One region of the Beduinella massiliensis genome, then DNA from elsewhere that is predicted to be linked to it. Evidence: predicted binding sites of a transcription regulator. Region 1 holds the regulator's gene; each other region holds the start of a gene.
The links. Region 1 encodes NrdR, which represses ribonucleotide reductase genes. Its sites were predicted from a motif close to CACNANATNTNGTG; they were not measured.

Region 1 (5,550 bases):
CAGCTGTTGGCTTCTGCCCTGAGCCGGCTGTCCTCGCGTGAAAAGAACATTATGTACCTGCGCTTTGGGCTCAAGGGAGGAAAGGAGAAGACACAAAAGGAGGTTGCGGACATTCTGGGCATTTCTCAGTCCTACATATCCAGGCTCGAAAAGCGCATTCTGGGCAGGCTTCAAAAGGACATGGTGCGCATGGGCTGACGCATAAAACGCACAGGCCAAGGCAATAATGCTCCCATCCGGCAAGGACGGAGGGAGAATGCATGGCGACGAACAAAGTAGAAATCTGTGGGGTGGATACATCCACACTTCCAGTGCTGACAAACGAACGGATGCGCGAGCTGTTTCCGCTCGTGCACGGGGGAGATCAAAAAGCGCGGGAAGAATTCATCCGCGGCAATCTGCGGCTGGTGCTCAGCGTCATTCAGCGATTCAACAACCGCGGGGAAAACGTAGACGACCTGTTTCAGGTCGGCTGCATCGGGCTCATCAAGGCACTGGACAACTTCGACGTGACGCAGAACGTGCGTTTTTCGACGTATGCGGTGCCGATGATTATCGGCGAGATCCGGCGCTACCTTCGGGACAATAACCCGATTCGCGTAAGCCGCTCGCTGCGCGATATCGCCTACAAGGCGCTATCCGCGAGGGACCGGCTGGCCTCGACGCTCGGCCGAGAGCCTACGATCCAGGAACTTGCCAAGCACATGGAGCTTCCCTGCGAGGACGTCGTGCTCGCACTGGAGGCGATCCAGGACCCGATATCGCTCTTTGAGCCCGTTTACAACGACGGCGGGGACGCGCTGTACATCATGGATCAGGTGAAGGATGAAAAGACAAACGACGAGGATTGGCTGGAGGGAATCGCCATACGCGAGGCCATGCACCGGTTGAGCGAGCGCGAGAAGCATATTCTGAAGATGCGCTTTTTCGATGGGCGCACGCAAATGGAAGTGGCGAGCGAAATCGGCATCTCGCAGGCGCAGGTGTCCCGCCTGGAAAAGACGGCACTTTCACACATGCGCAAATACATGTAGAGCCTGCAGGCGGAATCAACCCGTCTCGTGCAAAATGAATACACACTTTGCACGAATGTTACGGGGAAGTTTTCCTCCGCAAATGCTCCGCATTGGACTACGGAAAACGCCCCGCCCGACCGGCAAAGCCGGTCGATACGATTCCACATGAAGGGGAAGTCTCCCCTTCATGCATCCTCTCTGACATTCCGTTACTGTGTTGATGCTCTGTGAGGCGGGATTAATCCGCCTTTTTTCGTGTGACAAGCTGCCTGCTGATGCGCTCTCGCATACAATAGAGTATGCGAGGGAGGGGGAATCTTATGAGCCTGTCCGAGCTGAGAAACAAGGATGTCGTGAACGTGCCCGACGGGCGCGTGCTGGGCAAGGTGATGGACCTGGAGTTTTGCCCGCAGGACGGACGCGTGCAGGCGATCGTGGTGCCGGGCGCGTTCAGCGCGTGGCAGCTCATCAAGGGAGAGCGCAGCGGTGTGGTCATTCCATGGCAGCTTATTCAGAAAATCGGGGACGACGTCATCCTCGTTTGCCTGGACGACACGCAGAGCTGACAATTTTTCTTTACGATTCGCAGGGATTCGGTTATAATAGTTCAAACGAATTCCGGCGTTTCGAAAGGAAGGCACTTTCATGAAATGTATCTTTTGCAACTGTACGGACAGCCGCGTGGTCGATTCCCGCCCCACGGAGGACGGTGCGATTCGCAGGCGCCGCGAATGCGAACGCTGCGGGCGGCGCTTTACCACTTATGAGAAAATCGAGACGCTTCCGTTGCTGGTCATCAAGAAGGATCGCCGGCGCGAGCCGTTTGACGCCGACAAGATCCGCCGCGGGCTCGTAAAGGCGTGCGAAAAGCGTCCCGTCGCCATTGCGGATATCGAAGCGCTGGTCAACGAAATCGAGATGGCGATGCTCAACTCCATGGAGCAGGAAGTGACGACGCAGCGAATCGGCGAGATGGCGATGGAAGGTCTGCGCAAGCTCGACGAGGTCTCTTACATACGCTTTGCGTCGGTTTACCGGCAGTTCAAGGATATTCAGTCCTTTATGCATGAGCTGAGCCAGTTGCTCGCGGAGAACGCTCCCAGCGGGGAGAAGGAGCAGGAAAAAGAGCGCTGAGCGGCAGGTGAGCACATCCCTGGCAACCCTTTACCGGCATATTTCATCGTTTTTTTGCGCATCGTAGGCGTGATAAAGCGATGGAATGGCTTTGGGAAAGGGTTGTTTTTTTATGAATCAAAAACGTCTTAAAAAAATCATCGGAGTCGTACTCAGTCTGCTCGTTGTCGCCGTTAACTATTCGACGCCGGTGCAGCAGTTGACGAGCCTTCCAGACGCGCTCGTGCTTCGGGAAGGACAGGAGGTGCGCCTAGCATGGGGGCTTCCCTTAAAGGTGCGCATGAACCAGCAGGACGCAGCCGTGATTTCCTCCGGCGACGAGACGCTGTCGGACGTGGCGAGAACCGACGTGGAGCTCGCGGCCGTAAACGCCGGTCAGGCGCAGGTGCAGCTTTCGCTGTTTGGAAGCTGGCCGTTTAAAAACGTCGACGTACAGGTGCAGGATCAAAAGATCCTCGTCCCCGGCGGACAGGCGATCGGCGTGGCGCTGCACACGAGCGGCGTTTTAGTCGTGGGAACCTCCGACCTCTCCGGCGGCGCGTCGAATCCCGCGAAAAAGGCGGGGCTGAAGCCCGGAGACCTCATCTGCTCTATCGGCGGGCAGGAAATTCAAAGCGCGGAGCACCTGGCGGAGGTCGTGAACAAGCTGGGAAACGCGACCGTCGAGGTGGTCGTGAAGCGTACGGGCAAACAGGTGCACCTGAACGTATCGCCGGTGGTGGACGCGATCGACGGGAAATACCGGCTCGGAGTCTGGGTGCGGGACAGCACGGCAGGCGTGGGTACGCTGTCGTTTTACGACCCGGACAGCGGGTACTTCGGCGCGCTCGGACATGCTATCACGGACGTGGACACCGGGGAATTCCTGACTGTCCGCGAGGGGAACGTCATGCATGCACACATCGTGGACGTTCTGAAGGGTCAGCGCGGCGAGCCGGGCGAGCTGAAGGGTTCCTTCCTGAAGGAAGGAGAGACGTTCGGAAATATTCTGCTCAACAATCAGTTCGGTATCTACGGCAAGAGCGACGAAGCGGTCGTAAACCTGCTCTATCCGAATGGACTCCCGGTCGGTTCCAGAAGCAACGTTCACGAAGGAAAGGCGAGCATCCTCTCTACGGTAGACGGTGATACGATCAAGGAATACGAGGTGGAGATCACCCGCTGCGTTTCACAGGGAAGCGCTTCGCAGAAGGGAATGATTTTGCGCGTAACGGATCCGGAACTGCTTGAAACGACGGGCGGCATCGTACAGGGGATGAGCGGAAGCCCAATCCTGCAGGACGGATACATCATCGGTGCGGTCACGCACGTGTACGTGAACGACCCGACCCAGGGATACGGCATGTACATCGAGTGGATGCTGGAGCAATCAAAACAGGCGACCGCTGCGTAAAAGAGGAAGGACTTTGCGCATGCTGTGGCGAATACCCGTCTTGCAAGAAGCAAGATGGGGGGAGAAAACATGCAGGCTCCTTTTCGGGTTCTGGTCGCTTTGAACGATCAGAACCTTTCCGCATTTTTGCAATCGGAAATCCTGCGCGACCCGGAGTGGGATCTGATCGGCGCAACGCCAAGCGGGCTTAGCGCGTTGAAGATGACGGGCGCGTGGCTGCCGGACGCGGTCATCATGGATGCGTTTCTTCCGGGTCTCGACTGTGCCGCGTTTTTGCAGCGTCTGAAGGATGGCACGATCGAAAAGCTGCCCTTTATAGCGGCTATGACGGCCCCCGCTTTGATGGAGCGGACAGAAGCCCTGCTCGAACAGGGGGCGGACGCGCTTTGGGCGAAACAGGAATGCGCGCGCGAAATTTCAAACTTCAAGAAGACCGTCGAACGGCAGCCTTTGAGCAAAATTGCTTTTATGCGCATCAGTGAACGGACGGAATTGGCCTCGAAGCTGCTCATGCAGATCGGCATGAACAGTGCGCTGCTGGGTTTTGCGTATCTGGCCACATCCTCCGCTATCGCCTCGGTCAACCTGGAGCTTTCCAAGAATTTGAACGGCTGCGTCTATCGATGGGTCGCTCATAAGTATGGAACCACGCCTACGCTCGTGGAGCGCGCAATTCGGCATGCCATCGAGAGCACCGTCAATCATGCGAGCCCACAGCTTCTGTACGCAGTGTTCGGCAACACGATGGATCCGCAGCGCGGCAAACCGACGAACAGCGAGCTGATCGCCATGCTAGCGGAGCGCGTACGGCTGCAAAGCCAAAATGCAGGATGCGCGGATGCGCAAAGTACGATGGGTTGATTCTGAAACGAGCAGTAAGGGCCGCGCACAGCGCGCAGGCCGGAGGGGAAGCTATATGAACCGTAAAAAAGTAATCCTGATTGTTCTGGACAGCGTCGGTATCGGCGCTCTGCCGGATGCCGCGGACTACGGCGACGCAGGGGCGCACACGCTGCGCCACGTGGTGAATGCCTGCCATACGCGCATTCCGTACCTGATGAAGCTGGGGCTTTGCAACATCGAGGGCGCCGGGTTTGGCGAGACACAACCCGCGCCGATTGCCGCCTATGCCCGCATGCGCGAGGTCTCCGCAGGCAAGGACACGACGACCGGCCATTGGGAAATCGCCGGCGTAAAGCTCGATCAGCCCTTCCCGACCTTTCCGGAGGGTTTCCCTGCGGCGTTCATCGAGGCATTCGAAGCGCGTACAGGGCGCGGCACGATCGGCAATTACCCTTCGTCCGGAACGGCGATTCTGGATCAATTGGGAGAGGAACACATGAAGACGGGCAAGCTGATCGTCTACACCTCTGCGGACAGCGTCTTTCAGATCGCCGCGCACGAGGAGATCGTGCCGGTCGACGAGCTCTACCGGTACTGCGAGCTTGCCCGTGAAATGCTTCAGGGCGAACTTGGCGTCGGGCGCGTGATCGCGCGGCCCTTCATCGGAACGCCAGGGGCGTTCGTACGCACAGGGCGCCGCCGCGATTTTTCTATGCCGCCGCCCCGCAATCTGCTCGACGCGCTCTCCTCGGCTGGGCTCACCGTGTTTGGCGTCGGCAAGATCGAGGATATCTTCTGCCATCGCGGCTTGACTGGATCGAACCACGCGAGCGGCAACCCCGCGTGCATCGAGGCGACGCTCCGCTCGATGGAGGAGGATTACAGCGGCCTGCTGTTCACCAATCTGGTAGATTACGATATGCTCTACGGACATCGTAACGATGTTCAGGGGTATTCCGATGCGCTGGAAGCGTTTGATCGGAAGTTGCCCGAAATCTATGCGCGCATGAACGCGGGCGACATGCTCATCATTACGGCGGATCACGGCTGCGATCCGACGCATCCGGGCACCGACCATACGCGCGAGCACACGCCGATGCTGTGCTATCAAAAGGGCATCGGCAAGGGAGTCGACCTGGGCACGCGCGCGACCTATGCGGACAT
Region 2 (5,550 bases), 150 kb from region 1:
CGCCCTCATGGGCGTCGCCACCGCGCTTTGTATCAGCGCCGCCATGTTCGCTTGGGGACGCTCCATCCTCAGCCTGTTCGTCTCGGAATCGAGCGGCAGCGCGGCAGAGGTGCTCGACATCGCCTACCGATACCTGTGCGTGATGAGCAGCATCCTCTTCATCCTCTACCTGCTGCACGTGTACCGTTCTGCGCTGCAGGGCATGGGCGATACGGTAATCCCGATGATTTCCGGCTTTGTGGAGCTCGTCATGCGCGTGGGCGTCGCCTGGCTGCTTCCCCGGTTCATCGGTCAGGAAGGAATCTACTATGCGGAAATCGCCGCCTGGACAGGCGCCGCGGCGCTGCTGATCGCCGCCTATTATGTGCGAATCCACGGGTTCAAGCGCGCGCTGTTCGAGGGACGCCCGATGGTCTGATCAACCCCAAGAGCGGCTTCGTCTTTTGAAAGGATTTTCTTTCAAAGCACGAAGCCGCTCTTTTATGCACTTCAGCAGCGCTACCCTTCCCGCGGATAGATCAGGCGTCCCACGTCATGAAGTACAGCCGGTCTCCCGCCTCATCCCATACGAGCAGGGTAAACTGGCTCGACCAGTACGCACACCCGTCCATCGGGCCGTCCCCGCTGCGGTCGAACAGGAGATACTTTCCATCCGCTTCCTGTGCGGCCGCCCGAAGCGGCTCGTACGGTTCGTACACGCTGTAGATATCGGATTCGGGCTCGAGGATTTCCGCGCGCACGTCTTCCGGCACCGGCAAAGCCGGCCAAGGGAGCGCTGCCAAAAAGGCGCTCTGCTCAGCGCTCAAGGCGACAGCTCCGATTCGTCTGCAATTGCGAATGCCCGTGTAGTTTTCATAAAACGATTCGAGCTTGAGGTCGCCCGGCAAAAACAGCTCTGTCTGCCCCAACACGTTCGCCACGGTGTTCTCGCGCTCCTGCAGATCGGCCGGGGCCGCGGGCCGCGAGGAGGCGGAATGCCAGATCACCAGCACAAGCACCAGCGCAAAGAGCAGCACCGGCACGAGGGCCGGTGCGAGCTGCACGCGTCTTTTGTTTTCCTTTTTCATGTTTTATGCCTCACCCAGTATTTTTTCAAGGAAATAATGAAGCTGCTTGCGCCACCAGATCCAATCGTGGGCGACGTCGCTTCCCCAAATATCGACCCACGCATGGATGCCCTTTTCCTCGAAGACCCGCTGCATTGCGCGCGTCGATTCCAGCATATCCTTTTCCCAGGCTCCCTGACCGACGCACAGGATAATGTTCGACCGGTTGAACAGCTTGATGTAAGGATGTTCCTGGCACATGTTTTTCAGGCACTGATAGGGAGAATTGTAGTAGACCAGTTCGTCCATGTAATCGCCGAAGAATAGGCGCGCGTCGTAGGTACCGCTCAGCGAGATCAGTCCGTCGAAGAGATCCGGGCGGCGGAAAAACAGGTTCGCCGCGTGCGTCGCGCCCATGGAGCAGCCGATCGTAAAGGGCATCTCCCCTTCTCCGCAAGTCCGCATCATCCAAGGATAAAATTCCTCCGTCAGATACCGGAACCAAAGCTCGTGGCGCTCAATCCGCTTGCGGGGCGGCATCTCCCGATTGGACCAGGTTTCACGGTCGATGCTGTCCACACAGAACAGGCGCAGCTTTCCCGCTTCGAGCCATGGGCGGCAGGGTTCGATCATGTCAAAGCTCTCAAAGTCAAAGTATCTGCCGTTTTGCGAGGGGAATACCACGCAGGGCTTTCCCTGCGTACCATAGACGTTGACTTCCATATCCCGCATCAGGCTGGGGCTGTACATCCGATGATATGTTGCCTGCATTGCTCATGCCTCCCATTGCGCGTATATGATCACCCAATTCTATGTGCCGTCTGTATATATTATTCTGCATTTTCATGCTTTTTCCTGCCAATTTCTCTCGCCTGTACATGGATTGTATAGCAGGCCGTTGCAAAGTACTATATGATGTGGTATAATGAGGCACCAAGAGAAGATATTGTGTTTGAACGGAGGAATGCCCATGCCCTGCAACGTACAAATCACCGGCGGCCAGCTTCCGCAGGAAGAAGTGAACGCCTATCTTGCCCGCGCGGTCAGTCTGTATGGCCGTGAGCCGGACATGCTCGACCTGAAAATCGACGGCGACTTTGTGGACATCGCCTATCACTATGCCGACCATCCCTTCCAGCGCATCCGCCGGATCACCGGATATCTGGTGGGCACACTCGACCGGTTCAACAACGCCAAGCGTGCCGAGGAGCACGACCGCGTCAAGCACTCGATTGCCCTTTAACCGCTTATGCCGCGATGCTTATCACCGCGGCCTTTTCATATTCTATTTTCAAGGAGCTCCGTCATGCCGAAGACGCTTTTTATCACCGATCTGGACGGTACCCTGCTCGGCCGGGACGATCGCATCCCCCCTACGGGTCTAAAAACGCTGAACGCACTGATAGAGGACGGTCTGTCCCTGACCTATGCCACGGCCCGCTCGCTCTCCTCAGCCAGCCGCGTCACAAGCGGACTTCACCTGTGCCTGCCGGTTATCGTGTACAACGGCGCGTTTATCCGCGACCCCGTAACCGCGCAAAACCTGCACAGCGTGTCGTTTTCCCCCATCCTGTGCGCGCGGATTCAGTCTATCGCCGCTCATCTGGCGCTCTCTCCGCTCGTCTATTCCTTTGTGGAAGGGCGCGAACGCGTCTCCTGGCTCCCCTCGCGGGAAAACGACGGCATCCGGCGCTATCTCTCCCAGCGAAGCGGCGATCCCCGGCTGCGTCCGCTGGAAGACGAGACGGCGCTGTATGCGGGCGACGTCTTCTACTACACCTTCATCGGAGAGCAGGCGGCGCTTCTGCCGCTGTACGAGGAAGTCTCACAGCTCGAAGGCTGTCGGTGCGTCTTTCAGCAGGAGCTGTACCGTCCCGAATACTGGTGCGAGCTCATGCCCGCGCAGGCGACGAAGGCCGAAGCGGCCCGTAAGCTCAAGGAACTGCTGGGCTTTGAGCGCATTGTAGCCTTCGGCGACGCTATCAACGATATTCCGCTTTTTGAAGCAGCCGACGAGGCCTATGCCGTCGATAACGCCGCTGAACCCTTAAAGCGCATCGCCACGGGTGTTATCGGTGCGAACGACGCAGACGGCGTGGCCCGCTTTCTAAAGGCGCGTCATTTCTCCCAACGCTAAACATGCACAGCAAAAGGCAGGCGCGCCGCGATGGCACGCCTGCCTATCTTGTAGAAACGAATTACCGCTGGCCCGCCCTTTTCCGGACCAGGCCTCCCGGAATAATCCGACGCCGCTTTGGCGCATAGCCCGTATCCTCCCGCTCCGCGGGGTATGCGGCTTTCATCCCGCCGTGGATTAAATTTCGGGAATTTCGATCTCGATCTCGCGTCCCAGTTTTGCGGATTTACAGATGCCGTCGATGATCGCCTGGTTGTAGAGGATCTGGCTGCTGGGCACGGGCGCAGCCTTGCCTTCCAAAATCGCGTCCAGGAAGGAACGGATCTTGCGGTCAAACAGACCCGAAAAACTCGACTTGTCATCCTCGATGATCGGGATAACCGTCTCCACCTGCGCGCCCGCCACGTCGGTGTACAGCTTCATGGGGCCGCCGACCGTGCCGTTCCAGCACTCGGTGGAGGGGATGCGCAGCGCGGCTTTCTTGCCGAGGATCACCGTGTCGCCGGGGGTATCCAGGTGCATGGCCCACGAGATGCGGAAGTCAAGCACGATGCCGCCTTCTAGACGGACGAATGCAGCCGCGAAGTCATCGACATTAAAGCGCGCGGCGTTCTCCTCCGCGGTGTGCGCCGCGTCGGCATACTGATACAGAGGATTCGTTCCAAAGAAGTTGGATGTATAGCCCGTGACCGTCAGGGGCTTCGGATAGCCGATGGCGTTGAGCACCATGTCCAGCGAGTAGCAGCCGATGTCGCCCAAGGCGCCGATGCCCGCCGTATCCTGCTCGATGAACGTGCTGTTGGGGATGCCGCGGCGGCGCCCTCCGCCTGTCTGGATGTAGTAGATTTCGCCCAGCTCGCCGGATTCGACGATCTTCTTGATCATCTGCATGTTTTTGTCCATGCGCGGCTGGAAGCCGATGGAAAGCAGCTTGCCGCTCTTCTTTTCCGCGCGGATGATTTCGGCCGCCTCTTCGGTGGTCACGCACATGGGCTTTTCGAGCAGCACATTGACGCCCGCCTCCAGCGCGGCGATGGCGCACTCGGCGTGCGTGCGGTTGTAGGTGCAGATGGAAACCGCGTCCAGCTCCTCATTTTCGAGCAGGGCCTTGTGATCCGGATAGATATGCGCGTCCTCAAAGCCATAATGCTTGGCGAACTTCTCGGCCTTGCCGGGGACGAGGTCCGCCAGGGCGACGACCTTCACGTCTGGCATGTTTTTGTAGCTCTCCGCGTGCGATTCCGCGATCCAGCCGGTACCGATGATGCCGACCTTCAGCGTCTTCGTATAGGTGCGCTCCTCGTGCACCGTCGGTGTAAAGTTTGAAAGCACCGTATCGCTCATTGATGATCTCTCCTGTCGCGTTTTTTCGCTTTACTTGAGGCCCAGCTTTTTCAGGGTACCGATGCTCATCTCCGCCGCTTCCAGGGGCGTGCGTCCCACCGACATATCCTGCTCGACGACGAACCACTCCGCGCCGCTCTCGATGCCCGCCTCCAGCACGCTTTCCACGTCCTGGCAGCCGTAGCCTACAGGGCGGAATTCAAAGGATTGCGTATCCTTCTTTTCGCCTTCGTCGATACCGATCAGCGCGTAGGGCGCCGATTCTCCCTTGCGGCCCACGTAATCCTTCAGGTGGACGACCGGACAGCGACCCGCGTACTTGCGGATGTAGGCCGCCGGGTCTTCGCCCGCGTACTTCACCCAGCAGACGTCCAGCTCTGTCTTGAGCAGGTCCGCAGGCACCGCGTCATAGAGAAAGTCCAGGGCGTACTGGCCGCTGATCTGAACGAACTCAAAGTCGTGGTTGTGATAAAGCAGCGTCAGTCCCGCCTCCTTCATCAGGCGGGCAAAACGATGGATGACCGCGATCGTTCTGCCAAAACCCGTCGAGCCGGGGCGCGTCGCGTCGTCCAGGTACGGAATAGCGATGTGCGAACAGCCGATGGCCTGATGGTAGGCGATTACGCCGAACATATCGGCCTCAATCTGCGCAAACGGCACATGGCTGGAAATCGCGACGAGGCCGTGCTTATCCAACATCGCCTTGACCTCCTGCGCGCTGTGGCCGTAAAAGCCGGCGAATTCCACGCCGTCATACCCCATGCCCTTCAGCGCAGCCAGAACCGCATCCAGATCCTTCTCGGCCTCCTCGCGTGCGGAGTAAATTTGATACGCAACGGGACGTTTTTCCATGACGAACACCTCCTGAAAAAATTCCATATCTAAAATTTATTATAGCCGATCGCCGCTTCCCTGTCGCGCCAGTTTATGATATGATAATGCCAAAACCCGCTACAGATCGTTTGACCCACAGGAGGCGCACCGTGAACCAAATTTACGAGCTAACGCGCGACGAGACGCACC
Region 3 (5,550 bases), 910 kb from region 1:
AGCGTTTGCGATTATCCTCGCCCCTTCGTCCGCGAATAAAAACGGCGCCCGGTTTGCAATCACGCGCAAACCGGGCGCCGTATATTTTTGTCGAGCACCATCCCCGTCAACGGATCGGGCACACGCCGCTGGCGCAATCGCTTCCGCCGATGTCCAGCTCCGTCTCCTCGTGTTCGTACTTGGAGATGAGCGAAGGGTTGAAGGGGCGCATCTCCGCCCTGCGGCGCTCGTACTCCTCCTTCGTAATCGCCTCATACGGCAGCAGTTCGTAGAAGCTGTCGTCGTAGCTGAGGAAGGAGAGCGCGACGACGTCGTCCCAGTTATTCCAGACCCACTCCTCCACCTGCTCCCATTCGTTGTCGCGCACGTGCACCGTGATGGAACAGTTGTGGTCCACGTAATGCGTCATGAACATCTTGTAGTTTTCAAGCTGTTCGATGGCCGAGGCGTCCGCCTTCACGCGTCCCTCCGGCGCTTTGACGGGGAATTCCACCACCTTGGTCTTGCAGGTCTCCGCGTCCTGCCCGACCTCCGGGAAGACCGGATAGCCCAGCTCCTCGCAGACCTTGCACAGCGGGTCGGAGGCCGAGATGCGCACGCGGCGGATGTAGTACGGCGCGTGCGAGTAGTGCACGCCGCTGGAAACCGTCGGCAGCAGCGAAAGCGTGCCCTCCGGCTTCACCGTCGTCATGAGCAGCGGCCGCTTCTGGCCGAGCGAATCCGCAATGCGATCCGCCGCCTCGTGCACGGCCTCGCGCATGCGGTCGAGCAGGCGCGCCTGTTCCTCCCGGCCCAGCCCCGTGGCGTTCACCATGTCCTGCCAGCCGGTCATCGAGCAGCCCAGCAGCCGGTCGCGCTGCTGCACGGCGTTCCACTGGTGCATCTCCAGCTCGCGGCAGGTCATGCGGTAGCCCGCGCGCGCGGAAAGGCGCTGCGCGTCCAGCAGCGCTTCCTCGTCCAGCACGCCGTCCTTCACGAACGCCATGACGTTCACCGTCGTCAGGTTGCAAAGGCCGTGGCTGTCCAGCAGGATTTCGCCGCAGGGGTTGCAGCCGCAGAAGTTCGGGCGGCGCTTCAAGCCCGCTTCCTCGTTGATCCAGCCCGGTTCGCCGCTGTAGCGCATCTGCTGCAAATGCCAGTGGAGCTGCTCCCGCGTGGGCTTGCGCCGATAGAAGATGGAGTTATTGCTCATCTGGCGGTGCGCGATGCTCTTGTCGATCTCCCACCGGCCGTTCACCTGCCGGTACAGGTTGCTCTTGGCTTTGATGCAGGCCTCGTCGTCCTGGTCGATCAGTCCGATTTCCGACGTGCGGCGCACCCCGCCGGAGACGACGTTCTCGCCGATGATGTTCGCGATGTCCAGCAGGTCGATCGGTTTCAACTGGGTGAGCACCTGACCGTCGCGCGCGCCCGCCGCCATGATGACCTTATGAATCTTGTCCAGCATCGCCATCATCGACTCGTAGCCGGAGGCCGTGCCGCCGAACACCTTGAGCCGTTCGCCGCGCGGGCGGATGCTGTCGTACTCCACGATGATCTTGCGCAGCTTGTTGTACTCGCGGTTCGTCAACAGGGCGAAGTAGTGGTCCAGCGCCTGCGCCCAGCCCTCCTTAGAGTCCCCGATGGAAAGCGTGGCCGTGTCGGTGGAGAAGGTCAGGTTGGTAAACTCCAGCCGCTCGTCCAGCGGCCGGGGGTCGTAGGCCTTGTGAATGATCTGGATGTTCGTGCGAATCTTGGGCAGCTTCGCCGCGTCGTCCCTGAGGACGCGCACGCCCACGCCGCTGCCGACCATCAGCAGGTAGAACAGGTCGTGAAAGGCGTGATAATCGTCCAGCACCTCGAAGGCGCAGTTATAATTCGCCAGCGGATACGCCTGCGAGACGGGCGTATTGCCCACCCAAAGCGTGCGCCCGGAGAGGAATTGCCGCAGGTGATAGACGTTGTCGAACAGGCGCTCCGCCTCCTCGCGGCTCGTCGGCGCAAGCGAGCAGTTGTACTCGACCGCGCGGCGCACGGTTTCCCACCAGAATTCGCGGCGGTTGAGCGCGGGCAGGTAACGGGAATAGGTGCGGGAATAGACGAACGAGCCGAGCTGGTCCATGGGATTGGCCGCGTGCTTATAGCGGCTCAAAAACTCCTTGCTCAGGAGGCCGTCCCGCCATTCCTCCTTGCCGCGGACCTTTTCCTTCTCCATGCGGTAGCGGATGTAGGCCTTGGCCGTGCGGAAGCGCTGCTGCTCGAAGAGCACCTGCTCCACCATGTCCTGAATCGTCTCGATGTCCACGGCCTGCCCGGCGTCCTCCGCAAGGCGTGCCTCCACGTCCTGGGCCACGCGCTGCGCGGCCTCGTCGTCGTGTTCCCCCGCCGCGGCCGCCGCAAGCGTGACGGCGCGCGCTATGAATTCACGGTCAAAAGCGACCACTTTGCCGTTTCTTTTTCTTACGTTCACCTTTTGTTCTCCTTTCACCTCTGCCCAATATCGCGTCGTCGGAGAAACAACATATAGTCTTCCCCCAATCGTTCAACGCAGCATTTAGTATAATACCACATGTCCTACCCGGAATCAACACGCAAATATGCGAATCGGGCGAAGGACGGGCGCGCGTCAAAAGGCGGCAGGCCGATGCCTGCCGCCTCCGGTGCGTATTTTTCTTTTGCCGGCTTCCTTTAAGACGCAGGCCCTTCCTTGGAAGCGCGCCTGCTGCGCACGTAGCCCGACAGGATGTCGATAAATTCCACGCACGAGGGTTTCTCGATCATGGTATATCCGGCCAGCAGGTTCAGCAGCGGCCGGTTTCCGTTGTCCCAGCAGATGCGGATCACCGTGCGAAGGTTGCGCTCGATCTGTGCCGGGTCGCTGATTCCGCAGCGGCGCGCGACCTCTGGATACAGGCGTTTTGAAACATTTTGCAGCCGCACCGGTTCGTGCACCGCCAGATCGATGCAGACCGCCATATAACGAAAACCGACGTAGCGCACGCCGATGCCCAGCCTGTGCAGCAATGCTTCGATCTCATTCATGGGACGCACCTTCCTCCCCGCGCGCCGACGACAGAATGTCCCCCATCCGCAGGATGTGCTCGGCCAGCTCCCTGGCCTGCTCCATCGGCAGTTTCATATAGCAACTGCACAGATCGACGATGTGGGCGCAGGCCGGGGTCTGCGTCGGGTCCATGTCCTTCACGAGCAGCATGGACGCGGGGACGCCCATATGCGACGCGATACCGTCGAGCGTGTCCAGCGTGCAGCTGACGCGCATGTTTTCCAGTTCGTAAAGGGAAGTTCTGCCGATACCCAGATAATCGGCGAATTCGTCCATCTTCATATTCTGCCTGAGCCGATACTTCTTCAGGTTTTCGGCCAAGTTTTGTCTCGATTCCATTTGCGAAACCTCCTGTAAATTCCCATATCCTTACGATAGGAAGTTTTCGCAGCCAGATCAAGACGTCATGGCGAATTCGCGTATCGTGATGCCGAATGTAACTCCATTTTTACGAAAAAGGGCGCGTTAGGAGCATTTACCCGATAAACCCCATGGAAACCCTGTACTCGCAAGCCCGCCCTTCGACACGGCGTGCTTCTTTCTGTCATGATCCGCTCAGCTGGCAGCTTCCATCGCGGACAGGGATTATTTTATGGATTCATTAGCTGAAAATCCCCGTTGCCGCGTTGACAACGGGGAAGGTCACTTAGTGAATGTTACACGATTAAAAAGTTATAGGATTAACGCTAGCTGAGCCAGTATCAGATTTTCCATTAACCACAGCATAGGAACTACAAGAAGCTTTGTACTCGCGTCCAGAAACCACACTGCACGAAATAGAGTAGGTATAATCATCTGTCCCGCTAGAGTATTTTCCAGACGCTGATGCCGCTACGCTCCAAACACCATTAACCTTATGATAAATCGTTACGGATTTAAATCCCAGCTTTGTTGCTGTGTCAGTCGTCGCAATGTGAGCATCCGCATACACTTTTCCGTTAGAGCTTGTAAGTGTTAGTGAAGTATAGTCGATAACATCACTAGCATACGGAACTATCTCTGATGCAGACGCCATACACGGCAAAATTCCCAAACACAGGACAAAGCAAAGAACGATCGCGCTTACTAATTTCTTTTTCATCATGATTCTAATCCTCCATAAATATTGATTCAGCCATTTTTACGAGTTCTTCTTGTGTAAGGTTACCACGTATTGTCAAGACATAAGGCTTATCTTGCCATTGCATAATAAACCTTTCAATGTTCTTAGCAATAACAAACTCGACATTATTTAAGCCGAAAGTTACCGGATCGTTGGTGTTTTTCTCAAGTTCGTCTGAGCGATTTCCTATCGAGCTAATCTTTTCTACAATAATAGTAAATGAGCGGTCCAGTTGATCCCGATAAATAGCTTTTAGATAAATCGTTCCTGATTCCCAGATTTCTGAGGTAAAGCTATCATATTCGAGACCTTCCGGCATCCACGAAGGCAATCTTGGTTCCATCCCGAGCCGTTCCAGTTCTCGGTCAAACGCATCTCCACGACCGAATCCGATGCGTTTGTCGATTGGAGGAATGACAGATTCCGATGTCGTTTGCGGCTCAGGTTCAGCAGATATGTGCGTTTCGATAGACATAATGTCCTTCGTCCAACTGACGAAACTCGACCAAACATCAACTCCGAGGGCGTAGGCGATTGTTGAACCAGCAGCGGCTGCGAGCAGGATAAACAGCGCGATAGCAATTCCAGGGCGCAAGCTGCGCCGTTTTTTCCGTATCTTCTTTCTCCTGCGATTCGCCTCCTTCTCTTGATAAGTCTGCATGATGCGTTGCCAGGTTGGCTCCTTGGTCGGATACGTTCTCGTCGCCCTATCCGGGTACAGATGATCCAGGCATTTGTCGATCAGCCCGCAATCCACTTCTTCCGCGGGCAGCAACAACTGACCTTTGAGAATGTAGAACGCTTCCTCCCGAGTCATCTCGTCCTTTGTGATGACATAGTTCAGCCACGCCAGGTATGCTTTCTTCTGTTTTCTGCGCATCGTTGCCAATTTCAACACCCCTACGTAATCTTTATTGATTCAGCGGCGGAAATCTTACGGCTTAATAGAAAAAAAGGAGGATGACGAGCGCAAAAATTTCTGGATGATTCAAAATCTTCCTGCGTAGCCGGTTCGCGCGGGCGTAAACCGCGTTTGTGCTCATGTTGTAACGCTTCGCAATTTCGTTGGCGGGCGTGTGCTCTAAACAGTATTCATAAAAGAACTTCATGTCCTCCTTGCCGAGCAGCTTCTCCAACTGGCGCATGTGTTCTTCCGTGATGAGCCGATCCAACAGCGCGTCCTCCGACCGGTCGGCGCGCCTGGTATCGACGAAGTCGTACCATTCCACGTGTTCGGCGGGAAAGACCTCGTTGTTGAACCGAACGAGGCTGTGCTTGTTGTAATCCATCAGCTTGTACTTCAAGGTGATGGTCAGCCATCCGTCGATGTTGGCGTGGGTCTTTAGGATTTCTGCGTCGTTTATCAGCATCTCAAATACGTCATGTATCAGGTCTTCCACGGCAT
Region 4 (5,550 bases), 1.2 Mb from region 1:
AGGTATCGCCGATGATGCCGTTAAAGCCGCAGACCGGATCGCGGTCTATCGGGTGGTTGATCGAGCCGTAGCCGATGCCCGCGTCGTGCATACAGCGCACGACCGCCTCGAAGGCGTCCAGGTTCTGCGTGGGGTCGCCGTCCATCTCGACGTAGCTGATATGGCCCGCGTTGGTGAGCTCGTGATAGGGCGCTTCCAGGCGGATCTTGTCAAAGGCGCTGATCGGGTAGTAAACCGGAATGTGGAAGCTGTTGGTGTAGTATTCGCGGTCCGTGACGCCGGGGATGGAGCCGTAGCGCTCGCGGTCCATCTTGACGAAGCGGCCGGAAAGCCCCTCCGCGGGGGTGGCGATCAGGGTGTAATTCATGTGGGTCTTCTGGCTCTCGTCGTCCATGCGCCTGCGCATGTGGCCGATGATTTCAAGGCCCAGGTTCTGCGCCGCCATGCTCTCGCCGTGGTGCTTGCCCAGCAGCGCCTTGAGCGTCTCCGCCAGACCAATAAAGCCGATAGAAAGGGTGCCGTGCTTCAAAACCTCGCGCACCTCGTCGTCCCAGCCGAGCTTTTCGCTGTCCATCCAGACGTGTTCGCCCATCAGGAAAGGAAAGTTCTTCACGCGCTTGCGCGCCTGAATCTCAAAGCGCTCGTTGAGCTGGCCGATCACCAGGTCGATGCGCTCGTCCAGCAGCTTGAAGAAGCGCTCGACGTCCCCGTGCGTCTCGATCGCCAGGCGCGGCAGGTTGATCGATGTGAACGACAGGTTGCCGCGGCGGTTGCACACCTCACGCGTCGGGTCGTAGACGTTGCCGATCACGCGCGTGCGGCAGCCCATGTAGGCGATTTCCGTCTCCGGATGGCCGGGCTTGTAATATTTGAGGTTGAAGGGCGCGTCCACAAACGAAAAATTCGGGAACAGCCGCTTGGCGCTCGTCTTGATCGCCTGGCGGTACAGGTCGTAGTTGGGCTCGCCAGGGTTGTAGTTGACGCCCTCCTTCACGCGGAAGATCTGGATCGGGAAGATCGGCGTCTCGCCGCCGCCCAGGCCGTTTTCCGTCGCGGTCAGCAGATTTCGGATGGCCATGCGCGCCTCTGGGGACGTATCCATGCCGTAGTTGATGGAGGAGAAGGGCGTCTGCGCGCCCGCGCGGGAATGCATGGTGTTCAGGTTATGGATGAACGCCTCCATCGCCTGGAAGGTGCGGCGGTCGGTATCCTCCCATGCGCGGTGCTGCGCGAAGTCCGCGATGCGGCGGGCGGTCGCCTCGTCGGTCTTCTGCAGCAGCAGCGCGTGCTCCGCCGTGTCGTACGCCTCCGTGCGCTCCAGGGTGGGCTCAAGCCCCTGCTCCTTGAGCGCCTTCAGCATCGCGCGCGCGGTGTCGTCCCCGTTCGCGTCGTCCGCGAGCAGCTCCAGCGCGCCGGACAGGCGCGCGCGGTAGGTCTTGACGAACGTCTTGTGGACGCCCGGCGCCATGCCGTAATCGAAGTTGACGATCGACTGGCCGCCGTGCTGGTCGTTCTGATTGGACTGGATCGCGATGCAGGCGAGCGCGGAATAGCTCTGAATGTCCTGCGGCTCGCGCAGGACGCCGTGTCCGGTGGAGAAGCCGCCCTTGAACAGCTCGACGATGTCGATCTGCGTGCAGGTGGTCGTCAGCGTCAGAAAGTCCAGATCGTGGATGTGGATGTCGCCCTCGCGGTGCGCCTTCGCGTGCTCGGGGTTGAGCACGTACATGTCGTAGAACATCTTCGCGCCTTCGGAGCCGTACTTGAGCATCGTACCCATCGCGGTGTCGCCGTTGACGTTCGCGTTTTCGCGCTTGATGTCCGACTCCGAGGCGTCCTTAAACGTGATGTCCTCGAAGATCTTCATCAGGCGCGTGTTCATTTCGCGCGCGCGGCTGCGCTCCGCGCGGTAGAGGATGTACGCCTTGGCCGTTCGCACGTAGCCGTTTTCGATCAGCTTCTTTTCGACCATGTCCTGTACGTCCTCTACGGTCGGCACGTCGATGTCCTCGTCGCGGTCGAGCTCCGCGACGACCTGGCGCGTCAATTCCTGCGCCGTATCGCGCCCTTTCGCGCTCCCCGTCGCCGCAAACGCCTTCAGGATCGCATCCTCGATCTTCTCCGCTTCAAAAGGAACCTGCCGCCCGTCGCGCTTCTTGATGGTATCCGTCATTGCCCGCATCCTCCTTATGGTCTATCCCCCAGTGCCCGATAGCACAATTTGTATTCTCAAGCAAAAGCAGCACAACATCTTGTATATTCCGCCGTTTCGCAACGCTCCCCATTATATCAGCACGGCGCGGGATATTCAAGGGGAACACACAGAGAAAACGCGCTTTTTTCCTTTGCATGAAACTCCATCCAGATTGGCAGACTGAAGAAAGCGAGGCAAGGGAGGCGGGGACGATGGCGCAAAACGCCTATAAATGGAAGATCGGCGCGTATTATGCAGCGGAGTACGCCGCCTCAAGCGCGTGGAACGGCTTTGTGACGCTCTACTACGCCGCGCGCGGCATGGACGTGGGCCAGGTGAGCCTGCTCATGGCGTCCGGCCCGCTGGTGGCGCTCGCCGCCCTGCCGCTCACCGGCTACGCAGCCGACCGCGCCCCCAGCCGCAACGCCGTGCACCGGCTGCTGTTCGCCTGCTGCGCCGCGTGCAGCCTGCTCTTTCTGCGGGCGGAAGGTTTCTGGACGCTGCTGCTGTACACCTGCCTGTTCTCCTTCTTTTCCACCTGCATCGCGCCCATGGGCGAAACGGTGACGCTCAGCTACCTGCATCGGGAAGGACTGCCCTTCGGCCGTCTGCGCATGGCGGGCACGCTCTCCTACGCGCTTTGCAGCTATGCGCTGGGCGCGCTGCTGGATGGAAGCATCGAGCGCTTCGTCCCCATCGTGTGCGCCGCCTACGCGCTGGGTGGGCTCTGCAGCCTGCTGCTGCCCTCCGTGCCCACGGGGGAGCACAAAAAGCGCCCGCGCTTTCTTTCCCTTCTCAAAAAGAAGGAGCTGCGGACGCTGCTCGCCTTCGCGCTCTGCCTTCAGGCGGCGCAGGGGGTGTTTTATACGCTGTACGGCCTGCTCATGACACAGACGCTCGGCGGCTCGCGGGCGGACGTGGGGCTGGGCACGCTCGTGGGCACGCTCGCGGAGGTTCCCTTCCTGCTCTTCGCGGACAGACTGCTCCGCCGCTTCGGGGCGCCCCGTCTGCTGATCGCCTCCGCCGCAGGGCTTAGCCTGCGCTTTCTCGTGATGGGCCTCATCCCCTCCCGCGGCGCGGCCATCGCCTCGCAGGCCCTTTGCGCGTGCGGCATCATCGTCTGCGCGTTCGCCATGGCGCAATACGTGAGCCTCTCCGTGCCCCGCGACAGCGCTGCCTCCGGCCAGATGCTGCTCTACGTCGCCACCTACGCCGTGGCCCGGGCGCTGGGCAGCCTGATTTCCTTTGCGCTCAGCCGCTTTGTGTCGCTGCCCGCGTCCTTTCTTTGCTGCGCGGGGCTGTGCGCGCTTGCGCTCGCCCTCTTTTTTCGCGCGCTGCTGCGCCTGCCGGGGCTGCCAAACGAAGAAGCGTAGAAGCGCAAAAACCGCCCGCCGCTGCGCGGTGGACGGTTCGTTTCGCGGTGTTAAACCAGACGCAGGCCGTTTTGCGCCTGCTCATTGTGGTAGCGCTCCAGCAGTGCCTTGATGCGGTTCCAGGGGTTGAGCAGACCGGAAAGCGTGCGGTCGTGGTTGAGGGTCGCGATGATGTAGGCGATGTACTTGGACATGTCCGCCTCCACGAACCAGGGCGCCTTCAGCAGCTCCGGCGTGCGGTAGGTCAGGTTCGTCGCCATGATCTTGGTGATGATTCCCTCTTCATAGGCACGGTTGAACGCGTCGATGCCGTTGGTGAACAGCGCAAAGGTGCCCGCGGCGTAAATGCGCCTTGCCCTGCGGGCTTTGAGCTCGTGCGCGAGGTCGAGGATCGACTCGCCGCTGGAGATGATGTCGTCGGCCACGAAGACGTCCTTGCCCTCGACCGACTCGCCCAGGTACTCGTGCGCGATGATCGGGTTGCGCCCGTCCACCACGCGCGTATAGTCGCGCCGCTTGTAGAACATGCCCAGGTTCAGCCCCAGCGCGGAGGAATAGTAAATGTTTCGCTGGATCGCGCCCTCGTCCGGGGAGATGACGATCATGTGATCCTTGTCCAGCTGCAGGTCCTTTTCGCTGCGCAGCAGCGCCTTGAGCATCTGGTAGGTGGGCATCACGCTCTCAAAGCCGGAGAGCGGAATCGCGTTTTGCACGCGGGGATCGTGCGCGTCAAAGGTGATGATGTTTTCCACGCCCATGTGCGTCAGCTCCTGCAGCATCAGCGCGCAGTCCATCGACTCGCGCGAGGAGCGCCGGTGCTGGCGTCCTTCGTACAGCATGGGCATGATGACGTTGATGCGCTTGGCCTTGCCGCCCGCCGCCGCGATGATGCGCTTGAGGTCGGCAAAGTGCTCGTCGGGCGTCATCGGCACTTCGCGCCCGTACATCTTGTAGGTGCAGTTGTAGGCGCCCATGTCCATCAGGATGTACAGGTCATAGCCGCGCACGCTGCTCTTGAGCATGCCCTTGCCCTCGCCGGTGCCAAAGCGCGGGCAGTTCGCCTCGATTAAGAATCCGCTGTTTTCGTATCCGGGGAAGCTGTGAAGCAGTTCGCTCTCGTCGTCGGCCTGCTGCCAACGCATCAGGTAGTCGTTCACGACGGCGCCCATCTCTTCTGTGCCGCGCATGGCGATGATGCCGAGCGGCGCGATCGGGCGGGTGGGAAATCTCTCGGTAGCGACATCGCGAAGCGATTCTGTCATGCTAGTATACCATCCTCTTCGGCGCTGGAAGGCCAGCGCAATGCTTTTAGAACCGTAACCCCGTTTATTATACAGCATTCGACATTTTTTTTAAATGGGTATTTGCCGCAAAACTGTACATTAATGAAATCTTGCTCTTTTTGCAGCGGCGGTTTTAGGATGGCTATACGAAGCCCTTTTTTATGCCTGCGGTTTTTTACAAATTCCGTTCAAACTTTCGAGGCCATCATGGTATAATAGAAGGAGAGCCGGCCCGCGCCATCAAGGCTCCGCGCATTCGTCGCCCCGCCTCGGCGGAACGCAAACGCGCCATCCATCACCCGACAAGGAGGGCTTCTTCTTTGAAACGCATCGTGCTTACCGGCGGCGGCACGGCCGGTCACGTGACGCCCAACCTCGCGCTCATCCCCTTCCTGCAAAAGGACGGATGGGATGTTCACTACATCGGCACAAAGGAAGGCATCGAGCGCTCGCTCGTAGAACCCCTTGCGGGCGTTACCTATCACGCGGTAAAGAGCGGCAAACTGCGCCGCTACTTCGACGTGAAAAACCTCACCGATCCGTTCCGCGTCGTCGCCGGTGCTTTTCAGGCCCAGAGCCTCCTGGGCAGGCTGCGCCCGAACATCGTGTTCGCCAAAGGCGGTTTCGTGAGCGTGCCCGTCGTCTACGGTGCGGCGCTGCACCGCATCCCCGTGCTCATCCACGAGAGCGACATCACGCC

Region 2: a site for NrdR is predicted at 1,953-1,966, ahead of nrdD (anaerobic ribonucleoside-triphosphate reductase). Genes of this name have one in related genera too.
Region 3: a site for NrdR is predicted at 2,495-2,508, ahead of nrdJ (ribonucleoside-triphosphate reductase, adenosylcobalamin-dependent). Genes of this name have one in related genera too.
Region 4: a site for NrdR is predicted at 2,244-2,257, ahead of C1725_RS05660 (anaerobic ribonucleoside triphosphate reductase). Genes of this name have one in related genera too.

The regions. Positions count from the first base shown of each region.
Region 1 covers NZ_LT963430.1:2,253,679-2,259,228, reverse strand. Annotated here, with positions in the region: gene sigE (RNA polymerase sporulation sigma factor SigE) at 1-198, shown strand, start outside; gene sigG (RNA polymerase sporulation sigma factor SigG) at 261-1,034, shown strand; gene C1725_RS11000 (PRC-barrel domain-containing protein) at 1,337-1,582, shown strand; gene nrdR (transcriptional regulator NrdR) at 1,662-2,150, shown strand; gene spoIVB (SpoIVB peptidase) at 2,263-3,543, shown strand; gene C1725_RS10985 (sporulation initiation factor Spo0A C-terminal domain-containing protein) at 3,613-4,404, shown strand; gene C1725_RS10980 (phosphopentomutase) at 4,460-5,550, shown strand, end outside.
Region 2 covers NZ_LT963430.1:2,405,090-2,410,639, forward strand. Annotated here, with positions in the region: gene C1725_RS11655 (MATE family efflux transporter) at 1-418, shown strand, start outside; gene C1725_RS11660 (hypothetical protein) at 519-1,067, opposite strand; gene C1725_RS11665 (alpha/beta hydrolase-fold protein) at 1,071-1,817, opposite strand; gene nrdD (anaerobic ribonucleoside-triphosphate reductase) at 2,017-2,289, shown strand; gene C1725_RS11675 (HAD hydrolase family protein) at 2,353-3,183, shown strand; gene C1725_RS11680 (Gfo/Idh/MocA family oxidoreductase) at 3,361-4,527, opposite strand; gene C1725_RS11685 (TIM barrel protein) at 4,558-5,379, opposite strand; gene C1725_RS11690 (helix-turn-helix domain-containing protein) at 5,511-5,550, shown strand, end outside.
Region 3 covers NZ_LT963430.1:1,348,343-1,353,892, reverse strand. Annotated here, with positions in the region: gene nrdJ (ribonucleoside-triphosphate reductase, adenosylcobalamin-dependent) at 107-2,449, opposite strand; gene C1725_RS06755 (sporulation initiation factor Spo0A C-terminal domain-containing protein) at 2,668-3,021, opposite strand; gene C1725_RS06750 (helix-turn-helix domain-containing protein) at 3,014-3,382, opposite strand; gene C1725_RS18965 (hypothetical protein) at 3,708-4,127, opposite strand; gene C1725_RS06745 (DUF4367 domain-containing protein) at 4,132-5,025, opposite strand; gene C1725_RS06740 (RNA polymerase sigma factor) at 5,087-5,545, opposite strand.
Region 4 covers NZ_LT963430.1:1,101,012-1,106,561, reverse strand. Annotated here, with positions in the region: gene C1725_RS05660 (anaerobic ribonucleoside triphosphate reductase) at 1-2,173, opposite strand, end outside; gene C1725_RS05655 (MFS transporter) at 2,407-3,567, shown strand; gene C1725_RS05650 (ribose-phosphate diphosphokinase) at 3,618-4,829, opposite strand; gene C1725_RS05645 (undecaprenyldiphospho-muramoylpentapeptide beta-N-acetylglucosaminyltransferase) at 5,171-5,550, shown strand, end outside.